DNA from 3 places in the Frankia sp. RB5 genome. Region 3 is predicted to be linked to each of the others. Evidence: predicted binding sites of a transcription regulator. Region 3 holds the regulator's gene; each other region holds the start of a gene.

Region 1 (6,398 bases), on a different contig from region 3:
GGGATCAGCGCGCCCTGCAGCTGCTCGACCACCCGCAGCACGCCGTCCACCCCGCGGCCACGACCGCTGGTCACCCCCTGCCAGGCCGGCAGGAAGGCGCCGAGCGCGCGGGTCGGGGTGGGCTCGATCTCCCTGCGCAGGGCCGCGAGGCTACGCCGGCGCAGCATCCGCAGGACCTCGGCGTCGCAGAACTGGATGCCGGCGCGGTCGGGATGCAGCTCGCCGCGCACGAGCCGACCTCGCGCGACGAGCGCCTCCAGCACGCCGAGGACCACCGCGGTGCCGAGCCCCAGCCGCCGCGCCGGCTCCTCGGGGTCGAACGGGCCGTGGGTACGGGCGTACCGGGAGATCAGATCGCCGAGCGGATCGCGCACCGGCTCGGTGAAGGCGGCGGGCACGCCCACCGGCAGGGCCACGCCGAGCGCGTCGCGCAGCCGGCCGGCGTCCTCGACCGGCACCCACCGCTGCTGCCCGGCGATGCGCACCCGAAGGATCCGCCGCGCGTGTTCGAGCTCGGCGAGCCACGCCTCGGTGGCGCCGCGGGCGACGGCCTCCTCGGTGGTCAGGTCACCGACGATGCGCAGCAGGTCCGCGACCCCCTCGGCGTCGCGGGCGTGACGATCCGGGGCGAGGCGGGTGAGCTCCGCGCTGACCTGGGCCAGCGCCGCCGGGTCGAGCAGCTCGCGCAGGTCGGCCTCGCCGAGCAGCTCGGCGAGCAGGGAACTGTCCAGCGACAGCACCTGGGCGCGGCGCTCGGCCAGCGGCGCGTCCCCGTCGTAGAGGAAGGCGGCGACATAGCCGAACAGCAGCGCGGAGGCGAACGGCGACGGCGCCGGCGTCTCGACCTCGACGACCCGCAGCGAGCGGGCCGCGATCTCGCGCATCAGGCCGGCGAGCGACGGGGTGTCGAACACGTCCTGCAGGCACTCCCGCATCGTCTCCAGCACGATCGGGAAGTCGTCGAAGGCCGCCGCCACGGACAGCAGCTGGGCGCTGCGCTGGCGCTGCTGCCACAGCGGGGTGCGCCGGCCCGGCGTGCGCCGCGGCAGCAGCAGCGCCCGCCCGGCACACTCACGGAACCTGCTGGCGAACAGGGCACTGCCGCCGATCTCGGCCCGCACGATCGCGTCGACCTCGTCCGGCTCGAACACCGCGAGATCGGCGCCGGGCACCTCGGCCGCGTCCGGGATGCGCGCGACGATGCCGTCGTCGGTGTGCATGACCTGCACCTCTGTGCCGTAGCGGGCGCGCAGGCGGGCGCCGAGCGCGAGCGCCCACGGGGCGTTGACCGGCGCGCCGAACGGCGAGTGCACCGCGAGACGCCAGTCGCCGAGCTCGTCGCGGAAGCGTTCGACCACGAGGGTCCGGTCGTCGCTGAGGTGCCCGACGGCGCCGCGCTGCTCGTCGAGGTAGCGCAACAGGTTCGCGGTGGCCCAGGCGTCGAGCCCGGCGGCCCGCACCCGCTCGCCCGCCGCCGCCGCGTCGAGCCGGCCGAGCTCGCGCAGGAACGCGCCGAGCGCCCGGCCAAGCTCCGCGGGCCTCCCGGGGGCGTCACCGTGCCAGAACGGCAGCCGTCCCGGCCGCCCCGGCGCTGGGGTGACCAGCACCCGGTCGGCCGTGATCTCCTCGATCCGCCAGCTCGACGAGCCGAGCAGCACGACGTCGCCGACCCGCGACTCGTACACCATCTCCTCGTCGAGCTCGCCGACCCGGCTGGCCTTCTCCCCGACGAGGAACACGCCGAACATGCCGCGGTCGGGGATCGTGCCGCCGCTGGTCACCGCGAGCCGCTGCGCGCCGGGACGACCGCGCAGCGCCCCGGTCGCTCGGTCCCAGGTGATGCGGGGACGCAGCTCGGCGAAGGCGTCGGACGGGTAGCGGCCGGCCAGCATGTCGAGCACGCCCTCGAACACGGCCGCCGGCAGCGAGGCGAACGGGGCGGCGCGGCGGACCAGCGCGCCGAGGTCCAGGGCGTCCCAGTCCTCCATCGCCGTCATCGCCACCACCTGCTGGGCGAGCACGTCCAGCGGGTTGCGCGGATAGCGCAGGCCCTCGATCGTGCCGGCCCGCATCCGCTCGGCGACGACCGCGCATTCCAGCAGGTCGGCGCGGTGGCTCGGCAGCACCACGCCCAGGCTCGGCGCGTCCACCTGGTGCCCGGCGCGCCCCACCCGCTGCATGCCGGCGGCGACGCTCGGCGGCGACCCGATCTGTACGACCAGATCCACCGCGCCCATGTCGATGCCCAGCTCCAGGCTGGAGGTCGCCACCACGGCGGGCAGCCGGCCGGCCTTCAGATCCTCCTCGATGAGCTGGCGCTGTTCCCGGCTGACGCTGCCGTGATGCGCGCGGGCCACCTCCGGCCACGCCGGGTCGACGCGCCCCTGGCCGGCCTGGCCCATGGCGGCGGCCGGTGCCGTGCGCGCCGTGCCCCTCTGCGGCGCCGAGTCCCCGCCGTCTGCCTCGAGCAGCGCCGCCAGCCGGTCGGCGTGCAGCTCGTTCAGCCGGGCGCACAGCCGCTCGGCGAGCCGGCGGGAGTTCGCGAACACGATCGTGGACGAGTGCGCCAGCACCAGGCCGAGCACCCGCTCCTCGACCGCCGGCCAGATCGACGCCCTGGGGGTGACCGCCGCGGCGGAGCCGTCGGGGACGTCCTCGGCGCCGGGGCCGGCCAGGTTCGCCATGTCCTCGACCGGGACGACGACCTCCAGCTCCAGGGTCTTGGCCGCGGGCGGGCGCACCACGGTGACCGGGCGCGCACCCCCGAGGAAACGGGCGACCTCCTCGACCGGACGCACCGTCGCCGACAGCCCGACCCGTTGCGCGGGCGCGTCGAGCAGCGCGTCGAGACGCTCCAGGCTCACCGCCAGGTGGGCGCCGCGCTTGGTGCCGGCGACGGCGTGCACCTCGTCGACGATCACCGTGCGCACCCCGCGCAGCGCCTCCCGCGCGGCACTGGTGAGCAGCAGGAACAGCGACTCCGGCGTGGTGATCAGGACGTCGGGCGGTGTGCGGCCGATCTCGCGGCGCTGGGCGGCCGGGGTGTCTCCCGACCGGATGCCGACGGTGACCTCGGGCTGGGGAAGCCCGAGGCGCTGGGCCGCCCCCCGCATTCCCGCCAGCGGCGCCCGCAGGTTGCGCTCGACGTCCACCGCGAGCGCCTTGAGGGGGCTGATGTAGAGCACCCGGCAGCGGCGGGTGGGCTCGGTCGGCGGCTGCGAGCGGGCCAGCGCGTCCAGCGACCAGAGGAAGGCCGCCAGTGTCTTGCCCGATCCGGTGGGCGCGACGACCAGCGCGTTGCCTCCGCCGCGGATGGCCTGCCAGGCCCCGCGCTGGGCCGGCGTCGGCGCGGCGAAGGCCGCGCGGAACCACGCCCGCGTCGGCGCGGAGAACGGCGCGAGCGGATCGGCGGCCTGCTGGTCCGGCTGGTCGGCGGGGCTGTCGGTGGGCACGCAGACCAGTCTGCGTCGCCGCTGCGACAGTTTCCTCCGCTCGCCCGCTTCGTCCCACGCCCGCGCCCCGTGCCTCGGCCTGCTCGTCCCCGTCCTTCGGCCATCGCTGCGCCATGTCACCTCCCTCGCGTCGCGGGGGCTCGCGTCGTGGGGCCTCGCGTCGGTGGGGCGCGTTGGACTCGTCCTCGGCGGCGCGGTGCACACTGGCGGGGTGCGGTTGACCGAGTTCTGGGCAAGGATGAACAGCCAGTTCGGCGCCAGCTACGTGGAGTCGTTCGCGCGGGATCACGTGCTGGCCGGGCTCGGGGGAGCCACGGTGGAGGCGGCGCTGGCCCGGGGCGACGATGCCAAGGCCGTGTGGCGGGCGGTGTGTGAGGAGTTCGACGTGCCCGCGCGGAAGCGCTGAGCGCCCCACTCGGCGTGTCCTGTCGACCGTCGAACGCCTGTTCGGCTAGAGTTGTCCCCATGCGGCTACGTGTCCACAGATCAGCCCCGGCCCTCGAAACTGTCGGACCCACGGCCTAACGTCACCACCGTGGCCAAGAATCGACGACCTCAGCATGGAGTAACTCCAATGGCGGCAGGGCTCGACCGCGAGAAGGCGTTGGAGAACGCCCTCGCTCAGATCGACAAGGCGTTCGGCAAGGGCTCGGTCATGCGGTTGGGGGACGACTCCCGGCCGCCGATCGAGGCCATCCCCACCGGCTCGATCGCGCTCGACGTGGCGCTCGGCATCGGCGGGTACCCACGTGGGCGCATCATCGAGATCTACGGGCCGGAGTCATCCGGAAAGACGACCGTGGCGTTGCACGCCGTCGCGAACGCGCAGGCGGCCGGGGGTATCGCCGCGTTCATCGACGCCGAGCACGCGCTCGACCCGGAGTACGCGGGCAAGCTCGGGGTCGACACCGACAGTCTGCTCGTCTCCCAGCCGGACACCGGCGAACAGGCGCTGGAGATCGCGGACATGCTCGTGCGCTCCGGTGCGCTGAACATCATCGTCATCGACTCGGTCGCGGCCCTCGTCCCGCGCGCCGAGATCGAGGGTGAGATGGGCGACAGCCACGTCGGCCTGCAGGCCCGGCTGATGTCGCAGGCGCTGCGGAAGATGACGGCGGCGCTCGCGAATTCCGGCACGACCGCCATTTTCATCAACCAGCTGCGCGAGAAGATCGGCGTCATGTTCGGCTCGCCGGAGACCACCACCGGTGGAAAGGCACTGAAGTTCTACGCCTCCGTGCGCCTGGACGTGCGTCGTATCGAAACGCTCAAGGACGGCACGGAGGCTGTCGGTAACCGCACCCGGGTCAAGGTCGTGAAGAACAAGATGGCCCCGCCGTTCCGGACCGCCGAATTCGACATCGTCTACGGCGGCGGTATCAGCCGTGAGGGCTCCCTCATCGACATGGGGGTCGAGCACGGCATCATTCGCAAGTCCGGTGCCTGGTACACCTACGATGGCGACCAGCTCGGTCAGGGCAAGGAGAATGCCCGGTCGTTCCTGCGGGACAATCCCGACCTGGCCAACGAGATCGAGAAGAAGATCAAGGAGAAGCTGGGCGTCCTGCCTACTCTCGAGTCCGACGCCGTGGCGCCGGTCCCGGTCGATCTGTAGCCGATGCGGTCCGGTCGGCGTGATGCCGAGCGTCGCCCGGCCGAGGCTCCCGGTGCCGCCGGCGGGTCGGCAGCCGACCCGATCGAGGTCGCCCGCGAGATCTGTCTGCATCAGCTCGCCGCGAGGGCGCGCAGCCGAGCCGAGCTGGCCACGACTCTGCGGCGTCGTGGCGTCGCGGACGAGGTCGCGGAGGTGGTGCTCGATCGGTTGACCGCTGTCGGGCTCGTGGACGACAGTGCCTTCGCCGCTGCCTTCGTGTCGTCCGCGCGCGCCCAGCGCGGGCTGGGGCGGCAGGCCCTCGCCGCGGAGCTGCGCCGCCGTGGTGTGCAGCCCAAGGTCGTCGAGGAGGCCACCGCGGTCGTCGAGGAGTCGGACGAGGAGGAGACCGCCCGTGACCTCGTCCGTCGCCGGCTGGCGTCCATGGGGCGGCTGCCGGTCGAGGTGCGGGCACGGCGCCTGGTCGCGATGCTGGCCCGTCGGGGCTACTCGATCGAGCTCGCGGTCCGGGTCGTGTACGAGCTGGTCGGTGCGACCGACGACGGCGAGGACGAGCCGCCCGAGCTGGACGATCTCGACGGGTAGGGCGTGGCCGGCGGGTAGGGTGAGGGGGATTGCGCCTGCCGTCAATGTGACGAATTTCTTGACCAGGGAATGCGTCCGACCTATTCTTCCTGAAAGGTGACAGGATCCCGCGGTGACGCGGTGCAGATAGCTCGTCCAACTTCACACGGAGGCAGCCGCCGCGCGCGGATGCCCTGGTCGGTGTGTGTGGCAGGTGGTCTCCATTGCCGTCCTGTCCATCGTGCCGGCGTGGGCCTCGTAGCGCCATAGGCCCGTTCACCGCCGCTCTCCACGACTGTTTCGCGCCTGGTCGTGGGTCCTTCGCCGCTCCAAGTCCAGCCCGTTCCGCGGGCCTGGTGACCGCGGAAGGAGCAGCGATGGACAGCGTTCTGGTCATTCTCCTGTCACTCGTTCTCGTCGTGCTCGGCGCTCTTATCCTGATCGTGGCCCGGCTGGCGGGGGTGGACCGGCGTTCCCTGGTCGCGCTGCGCGCGCCGGCTCCGCGGCGGGCCCCGGGCCCCGTCATCGCCGCCGCGGCGGTCGCGACCGGCGGCGACGAGCCCGCGTTGGACGACGATGGCGAGCCCATGGTGCGGGTGCTGCCCGCCGGGACTGCGGGGGCGGCCCCGGCGGCCTCGGACGCTTCGACCGTCGTCGCGGATGCCGGCGGGGCTGAGGCCACGGCGTCCGCGCCGGAGGCGGTCACCGAGCCAGCGCGGGCGTCCGCGCCGGAGGCGGTCCACGAGCCGGATCCGGCGGCACCGGGGGAG
Region 2 (6,398 bases), on a different contig from region 3:
CTGCCCTGCTCAGGACGGCCGGTGTCGACGCCGCGACGTATGCGCCGTTCGCCCAGCAGATCGCCGCCGGCGTCGCCGAATGGCTGCCCGGATATGCCGAGCAGATCGACGCCGGCTCCTTCCCCGCCGAGGTGTCGGCCCTGGAGACCGACGCGCGGGCGATGACGCACCTGATCGAGCAGAGCGAGGCGGTAGGAGTCAACGCCGAACTGCCCAGGCTGATCAAAACGATGGCCGACCGCTCGATCGCCGCCGGACATGGTGGGGAGCAGTATCCCGTGCTGATCGAGGAGTTCGGCATACCCGGCGACCACTGACCGATCCCGATATCGAGATCTGGCTGGCCGGGATGCCCATCGACAACGCGACCAGAGGCCCACGGTCGTGAAGATCCATGCGAGCGAGAACGAGAGGATCAGCAGGATCGCCAGGATCATGCCGGATGCGCCGGCCTCCGGGCGGAAACCGAGGGCGAGACCGAGTGCGGCAGTCAGGACCAGCGGAAACCCGAGGAGACGGGCCAGCAGAACCAGGTTCTGGTGGCCGGTCAACCCTTCGTCGACCGAGGCGAACTGGCCGATCAGATCGTCTCCTTCTCCCTCGATCTTCGACGGCCCGAAGACCTACGGCGCCCGCGCCCAGGTGCTGCACGCCGCCCTCGACACCGGTATCGCCCGTGGTGCGCTGGACGCCGCCGTCGCACAGGTCACGAAGGCCGGGCCATGGTTCGAGAGTGGTGCGGCGAGGGCCGCCGACGAGCCGCTGCTCCTCCAGCAGGCCGGCGATCTGGAGATCGAGGTCCGGGCGGCGGAGGCCCTGCTGCGCGAGGCTGCGTCCGCATCGACGAGGCCGACCTGAACCCGACGGACGACAGCACCGCCAGGGCCTCGGTGGCCACCGAGGCCAAGGTCGCCGGCGCAAGGACCGCGGTGCCCGCCGCGTCGGAGCTGTTCGAGCTCGGCGGCACCCGCACGGTTCGCGGGCGCGCTGAACCTCGACCGCTTCTGGCGTGACGGCCGCACCCATACCCCGCACGACCCGGTCCGCTGGAAGGTCCAGCACATCGGCCGCTGGCTGGTGAACGGCACACCGCCACCGCGGCACGGTCAGCTCTGGCACCGCTGCCCTCGCCCGCGCCGCTGCCCGTGTCGCTCTCGCCCGCTCGCTCGCCCTCGCTCATGTGCCAGTCCCCGCCCGAGGGACCGCCCGCGGCCACACGCCTGCCCGCGGCCACGCACCGGTGCGTGCCTCCATGTGATCGCGCGGCCGTCGCCCGCCGACCCTCATCCCGCTGGTATACGCGGCTCGGGAACGGGCGGGAAGGGCTGGTTGCGGTGGTTGCGGCGCGGTCGGCGGCGAGGGTCGACGTGGGCGGGTGGGATGAAGGTGGGCCGGTGGTCGTCCTCGAAGTGGATCGTCCACTTGTCGTGGTGGACCTGCCGGTGATGGGGACCGCAGAGGAGGACGAGGTTGTGAAGCTTCGTGCCTCCTCCGTGCAACCAGTGGATGACGTGGTGGGCGTCCGTCCACTGAGGTGGCGCGTCGCATCCCGGGAACGCGCATCCGCGATCGCGGACGACGAGGGCGCGGCGCAGCGTCGGGTACACCGTGCGGGCTGCGCGTCCCACGTCGAGGGGGACGCCGCCCGGGTCGAGGACGATCCGGGTGACCTCGGCGTCGCAGGCCAGGCGAGTGAGCACGCCACGGGGCAGGGGCAGGTCCCAGTCGGTGATGGCTGGTTCGAGGCCGGCGCCCACGAGGGTTTCCCAGGGGATGATCACGCTCAGGTGGGGACGCAGCCCGCCGGAGGTGGGTAGCGACGAGCCGCTGAGCGCGCGAGTGACGAGCTCGACGAGGGCGTCGGCGCGGCGGTGCGCGGGACTGCGGGGGTCGAGACGGCCGTCGGCGGCGGGCCGGGGCGCGGCGAGGCGGTCCAGGGCCGTGCGAAGCAGCGCGGCGCCCTCGGCGTCGAGCTCGCCGCTGATCAGAGTGGTGCCGCGGACGGTGTCGGTGAAGGTGAGGCGGCGGATCTGGGCGGGGTCCGGGGAGGGACGGTCGTCCTCGTCGCCGGGCCCCCGCCGGCTGCCGCCGTCGGCGCCGCTGCCGCCGTCGGCGCCGCTGCCACCGTCGGAGCGGCTGTCGTCGTTCGGGGCGTCGCCGGGCTGGCCGGTGTGGCTGTCGGCGTGTGGATCGTCGCCGCCGGGGGAGGTGTCGACGCGGGTGAGGTGCTCGCGGATGCGGGCGGCGAGCTTCACCAGCCGATACGGGTCGAGGACGTGGGCGTGGTCGAGCAGGGTCTGCTCGGCGGTCCTGCGTTCCTCGTCGGTGATGTCCTGCGGCAGCGCGAGGAGGGCGTCGCGAATGACGTGGGCGTGCTCGACCGTGATGTCGCCACTGGCGAGCGCCCGGCCGGTGGCCTCGCAGGGGCCGTTGTGGATGGCGAGGGCGAGACCGACCTGCCGGCGGGCCTCCCGGGCAGACAGGGCGAGCTGGTCACGAATGAGGCTCGTGATGTCGACCGCGCCCACACGGGGTGGCAGGCCACGCTCCTGCGCCTCGGCGATGAGCCGGCCGCGCAACGCCGCCGTCCGTCCGCCGAGCCGGCCGGCCCTGTCGAGCAGGACGGTGAGCTGACCGTCGCTGAGCTGCCAGGGTTCGTCGCGCAGCAGGGAGTCGAACAGGCCGACGAGCGCCTCGAACCGCTGCGGCATCTCGGCTGGCTCCTCCTCCGGCGGCACACGAGCACCGTCCGCGCTGGCACCGGGATGCGCGCGGGCATTGGAGTCCCCATCCGAGGTGGGGTCGGCGATGGGGCGCGACGGGGGCGCGGACCCGGGTGTGGGGCCTGCGTTCAGGCCTGTGGAGCGACTGGGGCCGAGGCTGGCGGAGGGACCGGTGCTGAGTGCGATGGGCGGGCCGGATGAGCCGGGGGGCTCGCCGCGGGGGGCGTTGATCACCATGGAACGACCGTAGCCGGGGCAGCCCGGACTGTCGAACGTATGTTTGAATCTGTGGACAGGTCGCGTGGCCGCCGCGCGCCGCTCGGGCGGGTCGCCTAGAGCGGCCGGCAGGCGTGGGTGAGAGTCCAGACGGCGCCCGCCGCGGCCGGGACGACCGTGGGTGTCGTGACGCCCGACGGGGAGGCCTGGCCAGAGTGGAGAGGGGGCGGGCCGGTGGTGAGAGCAGTCGCGGTGGTGCTGGCGATGGTGTCGGCTCGGCGGTGGAGGAGGGTGGCGGTCAGGGGGGCGACGTCGATGCGCCAGAAGACGTCGGGTGGGCAGCGCAGGACGGTGAGCAGCACGGCGCGGATGACCGCCGGGTGGGTGACGGCGATGACATGATCCGGCTCGGCGGCCAGGCCGGCAAGCCAGCCGGCGACCCGGTCGAGCAGGTCGGTGCGGGACTCACCACCGGGCGGCGCGGCGGATGGATCCTCATGCCAGCGGCTCAGCCCGGCGACGGCGAGGTCGGCGAGTTCCCGACCTCGCCAGTCGCCCACGTCGAGGTCGCGCAGAGCCGCGTCGATCCGTACCCCGGCCTCACCGGCGCGGGCGGCGAGGCCGAGGGCTCGCGCGGTCTGGCGGGCCCGGGCCGAGCCGTCGACCAGCACCCGCGCCCGACCCGGTAGCGCTCCCGCTCCGTTCGCCGCGAGCGTGCGGGCGGCGGCCGCGGCCCGGCGCAGCCCGTCGGCGTCGAGGCCCTCGTCGTCGGCGAACCGCGCGGCCCGCGTCGCCGGAGTGGGTGCCGTACTGACCAACGCCAGCCGGACGGTACGCCGCGTGTTCACCGGGCGAGGCAATCAATCCCACCCCGTCCTGTCAACGTCTGCCCTGGTCCGCAGTGGCTGGCTATCGTCCTGGACCACGTCATGGTGGCCAGGGTGCCGCGCCGACTCCGCGCATCACCTTCCAAGGCCACGCCCCTGCCTGGTCCCGGAAGGACAGAACGTGTCCGGCTGGCGCCGTCACCACGTGTCCGGCTGGCGCCGTCACCGCCTTGGACCAGGTCGCCCCGCGGCGTCCGCCGGAACCCGTCACCGGTCCGAGGCGACCGGTCCGGCGAGGGCGGCATCGCGGGCGTCCTGCGGCCCGTCACCGCCCGGTCGCCGGCCCTGGCAGGTCCTGACCCTGGCCGCGGTGGTCCTGGCGGAGGCGGCGTCGGTGGAGGCGGCGTCGGTGGAGGTGGTATTGGGCGAGGCCGACGGTAGAAGGTCCGACGCCGGTGTCGTCGGCGGAAGTGGCCCTCGGGGCTTCAGCCGCGGGAGCAGTGAGGGGCGGGGAAGGAGGACTTCAGCGCGGACGGCGGCGAGCAGGACGCGAGGCAGGTCACGGGTCGCGGGCCAGCAGACGTAGCGAGGCTGCCAGGTCGGGTCGAACTTGGCGTTGAAGCGGTAGAGCGACTCGATCTGGAACCAGCGGGAGGCGGCCAGCAGCATCCGTCGCCACAGGCGCAGGACGGGGCTCGCGCCGATCCTTTCGCCGCGGGCGAGGATCGCGCGGAACGCGGCGAAGGTGAGGGCCACCCGGGTGACGCGCAGGCGGCGGGCGTCGCGCAACAGGGCGACGAGCATGAAGTCGACCAGGCCGCCGGCGGCGGTGCGCTCGCGGCGCATGACATCGAGGGTCAGCCCGTCACGGCCCCAGGGCAGGAAGGTGAGCAGGCCGCGCAGCCGGCCGTCCTGGAAGGCACGGACGACGACGCAGTCGGGGTCCTCGGCGGCGCCGACGCGGCCGAGGGTCGTGGCGCAGCCGCCCGCGCCGCCGCGGGAATGCCAGGCGGCGGCCCGCTCCGCGAGCATCGCCCGCTCGTCGGCGGTCAGGTCGGCGATCCGGTCGACGCGGGCGGTGTAGCCGGCGCGTTCGACCCGTCCGACGGCCTGCCGGACGCCGCGCATCGACCGGCCGTCGAGACTGAACGTGTCGACGCGGACGACGGCCTCGTCGCCGAGTTCCAGCACCCGCAGGCCGGCGCGCTGCCAGGCCCGCCCGCCGTCCGGCCCGCAGCCGACCGCCGCCGGCACCCAGGCGTGGGCGGCGGCGAGGTCGAGGAACGGGCCGATCACCTGTGGCCACGCCTCCGGATCGCCGACCGGGTCGCCGCAGGCCAGAGCGACGCCGCCGACCACCCGGTAGGTGATCGCGGCCTTGCCGGACGGAGACCACAGCACGCTGTTGTCCTGGCGCAGCGCCGCATAGCTCAGCGAGTCGCGTCCCCCGTGGCGGGTCAGCAGGGCCCGCAGCCGGTCGTCGTCGGTGTCGGTGCGGGCGCAGACGGGGCTCGCCGGGCGCAGCGCCAGATAGCCGGTCATCCCGACGGTGACGGCGCCGAGGGCGAGCAGGACGGAGCCGACCAGGTCGCCGTCGCCGTGGCCGGGCGGGAAGTGGACCGGCCCGGTGACGCCGACGAGCCCCGCCAGCACGTGCAGGAGGCGTTCGGACGTGCTGCCGGTGCCGTGCCGGAAGCGGATCAGGGACAGTCCGATGGTCAGGTCTGCGACGGCGAGGGCGCCGAGGGCGCCGAGGGCCCGCCAGCGGGTCCGCGGGTCGCCGGCGGCGTGGAAGCGGCGCCGGGTGGCGACCAGAACCGCGAACGGGACGAGGTCGAACAGCGCCTGCGGGACGGCGAAGCCGCGAGCGAGGTCGAGCAGCACCGCGGCGCCGCACAATGCCACCGCGGCCCGCCAGGCCCGCCGCTTGCGCCGGCGAAGGCCGTGGGCGAGGCCGACGAGCAGCAGGCCCGCGCCGACGCTGGTACCCGTCGCCGCGTCGGTGACGATGCCGGGGATCAGCCGGCCGATCCACGTCCAGCGCGTCGGCCGATGGCTGATCGCGGTGATGATGTCGATCAGCCCGACGAACGCGGTGAGCGTGGCGATGAGCGCCGGGCCCGGCGTCGGCAGCCGGCCCGCCGCGGCCCGGCAACGCGTTAACGGACGCCGGCGAGACCCGCCTGGACGGCCTGCGTCGCGCGACCGGCGTGGTGCCGTGGCCGGACCGGCCTGTTCGGGCGAGTCGTTCGCGGCGGTCGCTGCCGCCTCGTCCTTTTCCTTGTCGCGACGTCTCACGTCACCGTCACTCCCATGGCGCGGACCGGGGGCAGGGGTGTTCCGGTGGCCTGGCCTGAGGCTCCGCCACCGTCTCCGCCGCCGGGTTCGCGCCGCGGGCGATGACCCGTCGCCGGGCCGCCGCCGCGCCGCGCGGGAGGCCCGCGCACGGCCTCCCGATCCCGGGGCGTGTCCCGGGCAAGATCACGCGATCACCCTGGACCGGCGTACGGTACATCCCCCGATGCGGACGGCGCGCCACCGGTGCCCGCCTGTTGCCGTGATGGGGACAGACCATCGTCGCCGCCCTGGGCGCCCGCTGGCCGTGGGCTCGGCGCGCCGCTCCGCGACCTTC
Region 3 (6,398 bases):
CGTCCCGACACCGCCCGCCGCGGTGTCCTGACCTCCGCCGGACGGGCGCAGCAGATCGGTGAGCGTCACCCCGGTCAGCGCGCGCGTGTCACGGGCGAGATGCGCCTGGTCGGTGTAGCCGGCCTCGAGCGCGACCGTGGCCAGATCGCCGCCGTCGCGCGCCGCCCGCAGGGCGTCCTGCAACCGCAGGATGCGCGCCAGCGTCTTCGGGCCGTAGCCGAACGCCCGGCGCGAGCGGCGCAGCAGCTGGCGCTCGCTGAGCCCGGTCGCGGCGGCGACGCCGGCCATCGACGATCGGCCGCCGATCGCCGCGACGATCGCCGGCACCAGCGGATCCGCGAGCTCCCGGTGACGGGGACGGGCGGCCAGCGCGTCCTCCAACGCCTGGGCGGCCCGCTCGCCGCTCGCCGCGAGCCGGTGCGTGAGGCGGCGCGCGGGGCCGCCGCCCCACAGGTCGGCGAGCTGCGGGCGGGCGTCGCGCAGCTCGCCGGCGTCGACGCCCAGATGGGCCGGCGCGTGCCCGGGGTCGAAGCGCACGCCGACATGGCGCACACCCGGCACCCAGTGGGCCAGCTTCGCGACCGTGTCCGGCCCGGCGACGATCAGCCGCCCGTCGGAGCTCCAGATGACGTCGACGCAGCCGTCCGGCAGGATCCGTCGCACCATCGGGCCCGCTTCCAGCCCACTCGCGCCCGCGAACCAGATCGTCGCCGGCAGGCGGGCGGCCCGGCGCTCGCGATACACCGCGCCCACGCTACGCCCGTCGGCTGATCTCCCGGATCGCCTGCCGTGCCCGGTCACGTGGCGCGGCCGTGAGCGCGTCATGATCCCCGCGGGGATGGCGCCGGGTGCGGCGGAGTCACCACGACGGGCGGGATCGCCGGAACGAGGCGGCTAAACCGTTCGCGATCCTCGTTGGGGCGTGGGACCCTGGCAGGCGACGGGACGATTCCGCCGGGGAACACCGAAGCGGTGCGGCCGGGCTGGCCCGGGCCGGCCCCTTCGATGGCGGGATCGCCCCCGGGTCACCGAGAAGGCGTGTGACCTGGCTAAATGAACCGGCGCGGAATGCCGCGGCAGCGGGCCGCGTTGAGAACGGATGGTATGACACTTCCTGCCGACGCCCTGGACGCGTCCACCCTCGACAGATCCCTCATTGAACTCACCGATGACGATTCGGGCAATCTTTCGGGCTTTTTCGCCGAATCCGGCGACGAGCTCGATCTGGCGGACCGAGCGGCCCTGCGTCGAGTACCGGGCCTTGCCACCGAGCTGGACGACGTCACCGAGGTCGAGTACCGCCAGCTGCGGTTGGAGCGGGTGGTACTGATCGGCGTGTGGACCTCGGGCTCGCTGCGGGCGGCCGAGGCATCGATGGCGGAGCTCGCCGCGCTGTCCACCACCGCCGGCTCGGTCGTCCTCGACGCGCTCGTGCAGCGCCGCGACCGGCCGGACGCGGCGACCTACGTCGGTTCCGGCAAGGCCCGTCAACTCGCCGAGGTCGTCGCCGCGACCGGCGCCGACACGGTGATCTGCGACGGCGAGCTCACCCCCGGCCAGCTGCGCCAGCTGGAGGAGATCGTCAAAGTCAAGGTCATCGACCGGACGGCTCTCATCCTGGACATCTTCGCCCAGCACGCGACCTCCCGAGAGGGTAAGGCGCAGGTCGAGCTGGCCCAGCTCCAGTACATGCTGCCCCGGCTGCGTGGTTGGGGTGAGTCGATGTCGCGCGCCGCGGCCAGTGGTGGCGGGCGCGCTCCCATCGGTACCCGCGGCCCCGGTGAGACGAAGATCGAGACCGATCGGCGCAGGCTGCGCGCCCGGATGGCCCGGCTGCGCCGTGAACTCGCCGGGATGTCCACCGTGCGGGAGACCAAGCGCGCGGCGCGGCGGCGCGGCGAGGTGCCCGCGGTGGCGATCGCCGGCTACACCAACGCCGGCAAGTCCTCGCTGCTCAACCGGCTCACCGGCGCCGGCGTCCTGGTGGAGGACGCGCTGTTCGCCACCCTCGACCCGACGGTGCGCCGGGCGACCCTGCCGGACGGCCGCGCGTTCACCCTGACCGACACGGTGGGTTTCGTACGCCATCTTCCCCACCAGATCGTCGAGGCGTTCCGCTCGACGCTCGAGGAGGTCGCCGACGCGGATCTCCTGCTGCACGTCGTCGACGGCTCCGCGCCCGACCCGGCCGCGCAGATCTCCGCCGTCCGCGAGGTCCTCAACGACATCGACGCGGGCGGCGTGTCCGAACTGATCGTCGTCAACAAGGTCGACGCGGTCGCTCCCACCGTCGTCGCGGAGCTTCGCCAGCTGGCGCCCGAGGCGGTGTTCGTCTCGGCCCGGACGGGGGAGGGGCTCGGCGCGCTCGTTGACGCGCTGTGCCTGCGGGTTCCGCACCCGGACGTCGAGTTGACGGTGCTCGTCCCCTATACCCGGGGTGAGCTCGTCTCGCGGGTCCACGCCCACGGCGAGGTACTCGGGCAGGAGCACACGGCAGACGGAACCCGCCTCACCGCGCGGGTGTCGCCGGCACTCGCCGCCGATCTCGACGCCTTCCGGGCCTGACCCACGCCGCGCCGGGTCCGGACGCCTGACCGGCTCCGCTCTGACCCGGCCGAAGCACGCCCGGATCGGCCTGAGTTCGTCGGACCGCGGATCGCCCAGCGGATCGGGCAGACCACGGATCGGCCGGCCGCCACGCGCGGCCGGCCGTCGCGTGGTCAGACCCTGCGCAGCACGGCGACGATCCGGCCGAGGATCGTCGCCTCCTCGCCCGGGATGTCGTTGAAGGCAGGGTTCTCCGGGTGCAGCCAGATCTTCCCGTCGCGGACGCGTAGGCGCTTCACCGTCGCCTCACCCTCGATCATCGCGGCGACGATCTCGCCGTTGTCCGCGACCGGCTGCTGGCGGACCACCACCCAGTCGCCGTCACAGATCGCGGCGCCCATCATCGACTCGCCGACCACGCGCAGCAGGAACAGCGTGCCCTCGCCGACGATCTCCTTGGGCAGCGGGAAGACATCCTCGATCGCCTGCTCGGCGAGGATCGGGCCGCCGGCCGCGATCCGCCCGAGCACCGGCACGTAGGCCGCTGACGCCTCGCCGCCGGGCGCCGCGGCGGCCTCACCGCCGAACGCGGGAACCACCGCGGCCGGCGCCGCCTGGGCGCGGCGGCGCGGGCGGTCCGGGCTGAGCACCTCCATCGCCCGCGGACGGTTCGGATCCCGCCGCAGGTAGCCCTTCTCCTCCAGCACCTTGAGCTGGTGCGCCACGCTGCTCGTGCTGGTCAGGCCGACCGCCTCACCGATCTCGCGGACGCTTGGCGGGTATCCGCGCCGCTCCACGGCGGCCCGGATGACCTCGAGCACCTTGCGCTGCCGGGGGGTCAGTCCGGCCGCGTCCGCGGGGTTTTCGGGAAAGGCCCGCACGTTGCCGCGGGCCCCGCCCCGGCGTGTACCCCTGCCTTGGGTGGTCATCGCTACCGCTCTCCTCGTCGCGTACGTCGTTCGTCGCGTACGTCGTTCGTCACGTACCTACTCGTCGCGTACGTGGTCACCAGCTGGTCACCCCACGTCCGACGGGTGAGCGCCGCGTCGCGGTCGGGATCGCCCGCGATCCCGACACCCCCACGGCGTGCGTCCGTCCGCGACCCGGAGAATCCACCCGGTGCACACCTGATCGTCTTGACGGTAACCGGACGGTCGCGGAATCTCAAACGCTTGTTCGAGCGTGTCCTCTTGCCAGATCCGCGCCGGGTGCGACAATCGACCAGGAGTTCGATCGAACTGGGGTTCGCCCGCCTGGTGGTCCCGGCCCGCTCGCCACGGGAGGATGTCGTGAGTCCCAGCTGCTCGGCGCAGGTCATCGACCTGGCCGTGGTCCGGGAACGGGTCGCCGGGCGGTCCGCGGGAGCGCCGGCTGGCCGTCCCGGTCCTCGATCGGTGCCCGCCAACGCCGGTCTGTTCCCGTCCCATTCCCGGTCCCGCGAGGCGAGGGCGGCGCCTGGTCGGGTGTCGTCGCCGAGCTGCCAGGGGCCGCGGGGCGGTGCGGCGTCGCGCGGGCCCGTGGCGCGCCGGGACGGTGCGAGGTCGGACGGCACCGCGGCGCCGCACGGGCGGGATCCGATGCCGGCGCCTGGTCGCGGGCCGGCCAGCGGGGTTCCGTCGCGGTCGCGAGTGCGACGGGAGCCGGCGCCTCTTCGGCTGACCAGGCGTGGTCGGGTGGTGGTCACCATGGCCGCGGCGATGCTCATCGCGGCCATGCTGGCGGTGGTGGTGCCACGGGCCTCGCTGGCGTGGTCGGACGAGCCGCCACGCGGCCACCTGGTCGTGGCGGGGGAGTCGCTGTGGGAGATCGCCGCCGTGCTCGAGCCGGACGCCGACACGCGCGTGGTGGTCGATCGGCTGATGCGGATCAACGATCTGTCCTCCGCCCAGCTCACCCCCGGCCAGTTCCTCTTACTGGATGGGTGAGGCCCGGCGGGGGTATGTCGGGAGCCGCCTGATCGGACACCGGCGGTCGCGACGGCGGGTGGTCGATGGTCGCCGCGGTGACGCCTCCGCATCGGGCCGGGTGCGGGCGGTTGAGGCGGCTTCGCCCAGGGTCGTCGGGCCCCCGCGGGCTGATGTCCTCGTGTGGCATGCGGGGGGTCGGTTTTCCCATCCATGGGGTCGTGCGCTAAGTTGGACACAACATCTGGTGCTTACGTAGGTGTAAGTCATCCACAGGTGGATCCACAGGTCTTCCACAGAACGAGGGCCGCTCGTCCACAGGTCCCACCGGATCGGTGCGGCGGTGGGGCCCGCGGTCCGTCCCGGTGCGCCGACGTCGGGACGGTGCGGAAGGGCTGTCGGCCGGCTCGGTGAAGGAGGCGTCTCGCGTGCGGTGCCCGTTCTGCCGGCATCCGGACAGCCGTGTCGTCGACAGCCGAGAGGCCGAGGAAGGCTCAGCGATCCGGCGCCGGCGCTCCTGCCTCTCATGCGGCCGCCGGTTCACCACGATGGAGGAGGCGTCGCTGCGGGTACTCAAGCGCAGCGGTGTGACCGAGCCCTTCAGCCGCGCGAAGGTCATCGCCGGCGTGCGCAAGGCATGCCAGGGCCGCCCGGTGCGCGACGATCATCTCGCCCTGCTCGCGCAGCAGGTCGAGGACGCGGTGCGGTCCGCCGGCTCGGCGGAGATTCCCGCGGAGGCGATCGGCCGGGCGATCCTCGGCCCGCTTCGCGAGCTCGACGAGGTGGCCTATCTCCGGTTCGCCTCGGTGTACCTCGCCTTCGAGTCGCTCGCCGACTTCGAGAGCGCCATCACGGCGCTGCGGTCCGAGACCTCCGGCGCCCGCCGCGGCGCGGAAGCGGCCAGGAACGCCGGCCGCCGCGGTGACGACGACGGCCCGAGCTCGGCGACGGGTGCGTTGGAACGCGCCGGACCTGCCGCGGTGCCGCCGGACGGGGAGCTCGACGGCGAGCCCGCCCCCGCCCGCGGCGGCCGCGCGGCGGACGGTGCCGACTCCGCCGCCCGCCGACGCGCCGGCACCAGCCAGCTGAACGTCGTGGAAGGCGGCCTCGGCCGGGACGGGCTCGTCGCGGGAGAGCACGGTGCGGCCAGGGCGCTCGGCGCGCCTGGCGCCACGCCGGCGCGCCACCCCTGACAGCCCGGCGAGGGCCACAGGCCACGCCCCACCCGGCATCCGGCCCGCCGTTTCCCGTCGAGCCCCACCGTCTCGCCGGCCGGTTCCTCTGATCACCGGGGTGCCCTGCCCGACCGGCGAGCGCCGCCGGTACCGCGCGTCCGCCGCCGGTGCGGCCTGGCCGCGGTGTGCGCGGGCGCGCGCCGCGCTCCGCCGGCGCACACGGGCGAAGCCCTGACCATGCGCTCGCCCACGGCCGGGAACGCTGCGCCCCACCGACATGACACGGCACCACGCGCAGGCACGGCACGGCGCAGAGACACAGCACGACGCGCAGGCACAGCACGACGCGCAGACGCAGGACGACGCGCAGACGCAGGACGACGAGAGATACTGACAGGACGAGGAGCGTCATGACCGAAAGTCGCGGTACCAAGGCGGGCAGGTCGGGGGCCAGGACGGCGACCGGGCTGAAGATCCGCCGCTCGCGCACGACCGCCGGGGTCCACCCCTACGACGAGGTCACCTGGGAGACCCGGGACGTCGTCATGACCAACTGGCGGGATGGCTCGGTCAACTTCGAGCAGCGCGGTGTCGAGTTCCCCGACTTCTGGTCGGTCAACGCCTCGAACATCGTGACCAGCAAGTACTTCCGCGGCGCGCCGGGCACGCCGGCCCGGGAGTCCTCGCTGCGCCAGCTCATCGACCGGGTGGTGCTGACCTACGTCGCCGCCGGCCGCGAGCACGGCTACTTCGCCAGCGACGCCGACGCCGA

Evidence for each region. Region 3 encodes LexA, which represses DNA repair genes until DNA is damaged. Its sites were predicted from a motif close to CGAACNNNNGTTCG; they were not measured.
Region 1: recA (recombinase RecA) is a predicted target of LexA. The motif match lies at 3,889-3,902, and genes of this name have one in related genera.
Region 2: AC6EXY_RS25980 (HNH endonuclease signature motif containing protein) is a predicted target of LexA. The motif match lies at 2,993-3,006, and genes of this name have one in related genera.

What each region holds. Positions count from the first base shown of each region.
Region 1 covers NZ_JCBATA010000055.1:1,733-8,130, reverse strand. Annotated here, with positions in the region: gene AC6EXY_RS24470 (ATP-dependent helicase) at 1-3,452, opposite strand, end outside; gene AC6EXY_RS24465 (DUF3046 domain-containing protein) at 3,664-3,858, shown strand; gene recA (recombinase RecA) at 4,027-5,067, shown strand; gene recX (recombination regulator RecX) at 5,071-5,649, shown strand; gene rny (ribonuclease Y) at 6,006-6,398, shown strand, end outside.
Region 2 covers NZ_JCBATA010000061.1:32,829-39,226, forward strand. Annotated here, with positions in the region: gene AC6EXY_RS25970 (NAD(P)-dependent oxidoreductase) at 1-317, shown strand, start outside; gene AC6EXY_RS25975 (hypothetical protein) at 436-858, shown strand; gene AC6EXY_RS25980 (HNH endonuclease signature motif containing protein) at 1,284-2,711, opposite strand; gene AC6EXY_RS25985 (histidine phosphatase family protein) at 3,056-3,787, opposite strand; gene AC6EXY_RS25990 (phosphatidylglycerol lysyltransferase domain-containing protein) at 4,034-6,064, opposite strand.
Region 3 covers NZ_JCBATA010000066.1:9,855-16,252, forward strand. Annotated here, with positions in the region: gene AC6EXY_RS26830 (VOC family protein) at 1-31, shown strand, start outside; gene AC6EXY_RS26835 (AraC family transcriptional regulator) at 1-753, opposite strand, end outside; gene hflX (GTPase HflX) at 1,105-2,565, shown strand; gene lexA (transcriptional repressor LexA) at 2,721-3,476, opposite strand; gene AC6EXY_RS26850 (LysM peptidoglycan-binding domain-containing protein) at 4,221-4,472, shown strand; gene nrdR (transcriptional regulator NrdR) at 4,880-5,644, shown strand; gene AC6EXY_RS26860 (vitamin B12-dependent ribonucleotide reductase) at 6,037-6,398, shown strand, end outside.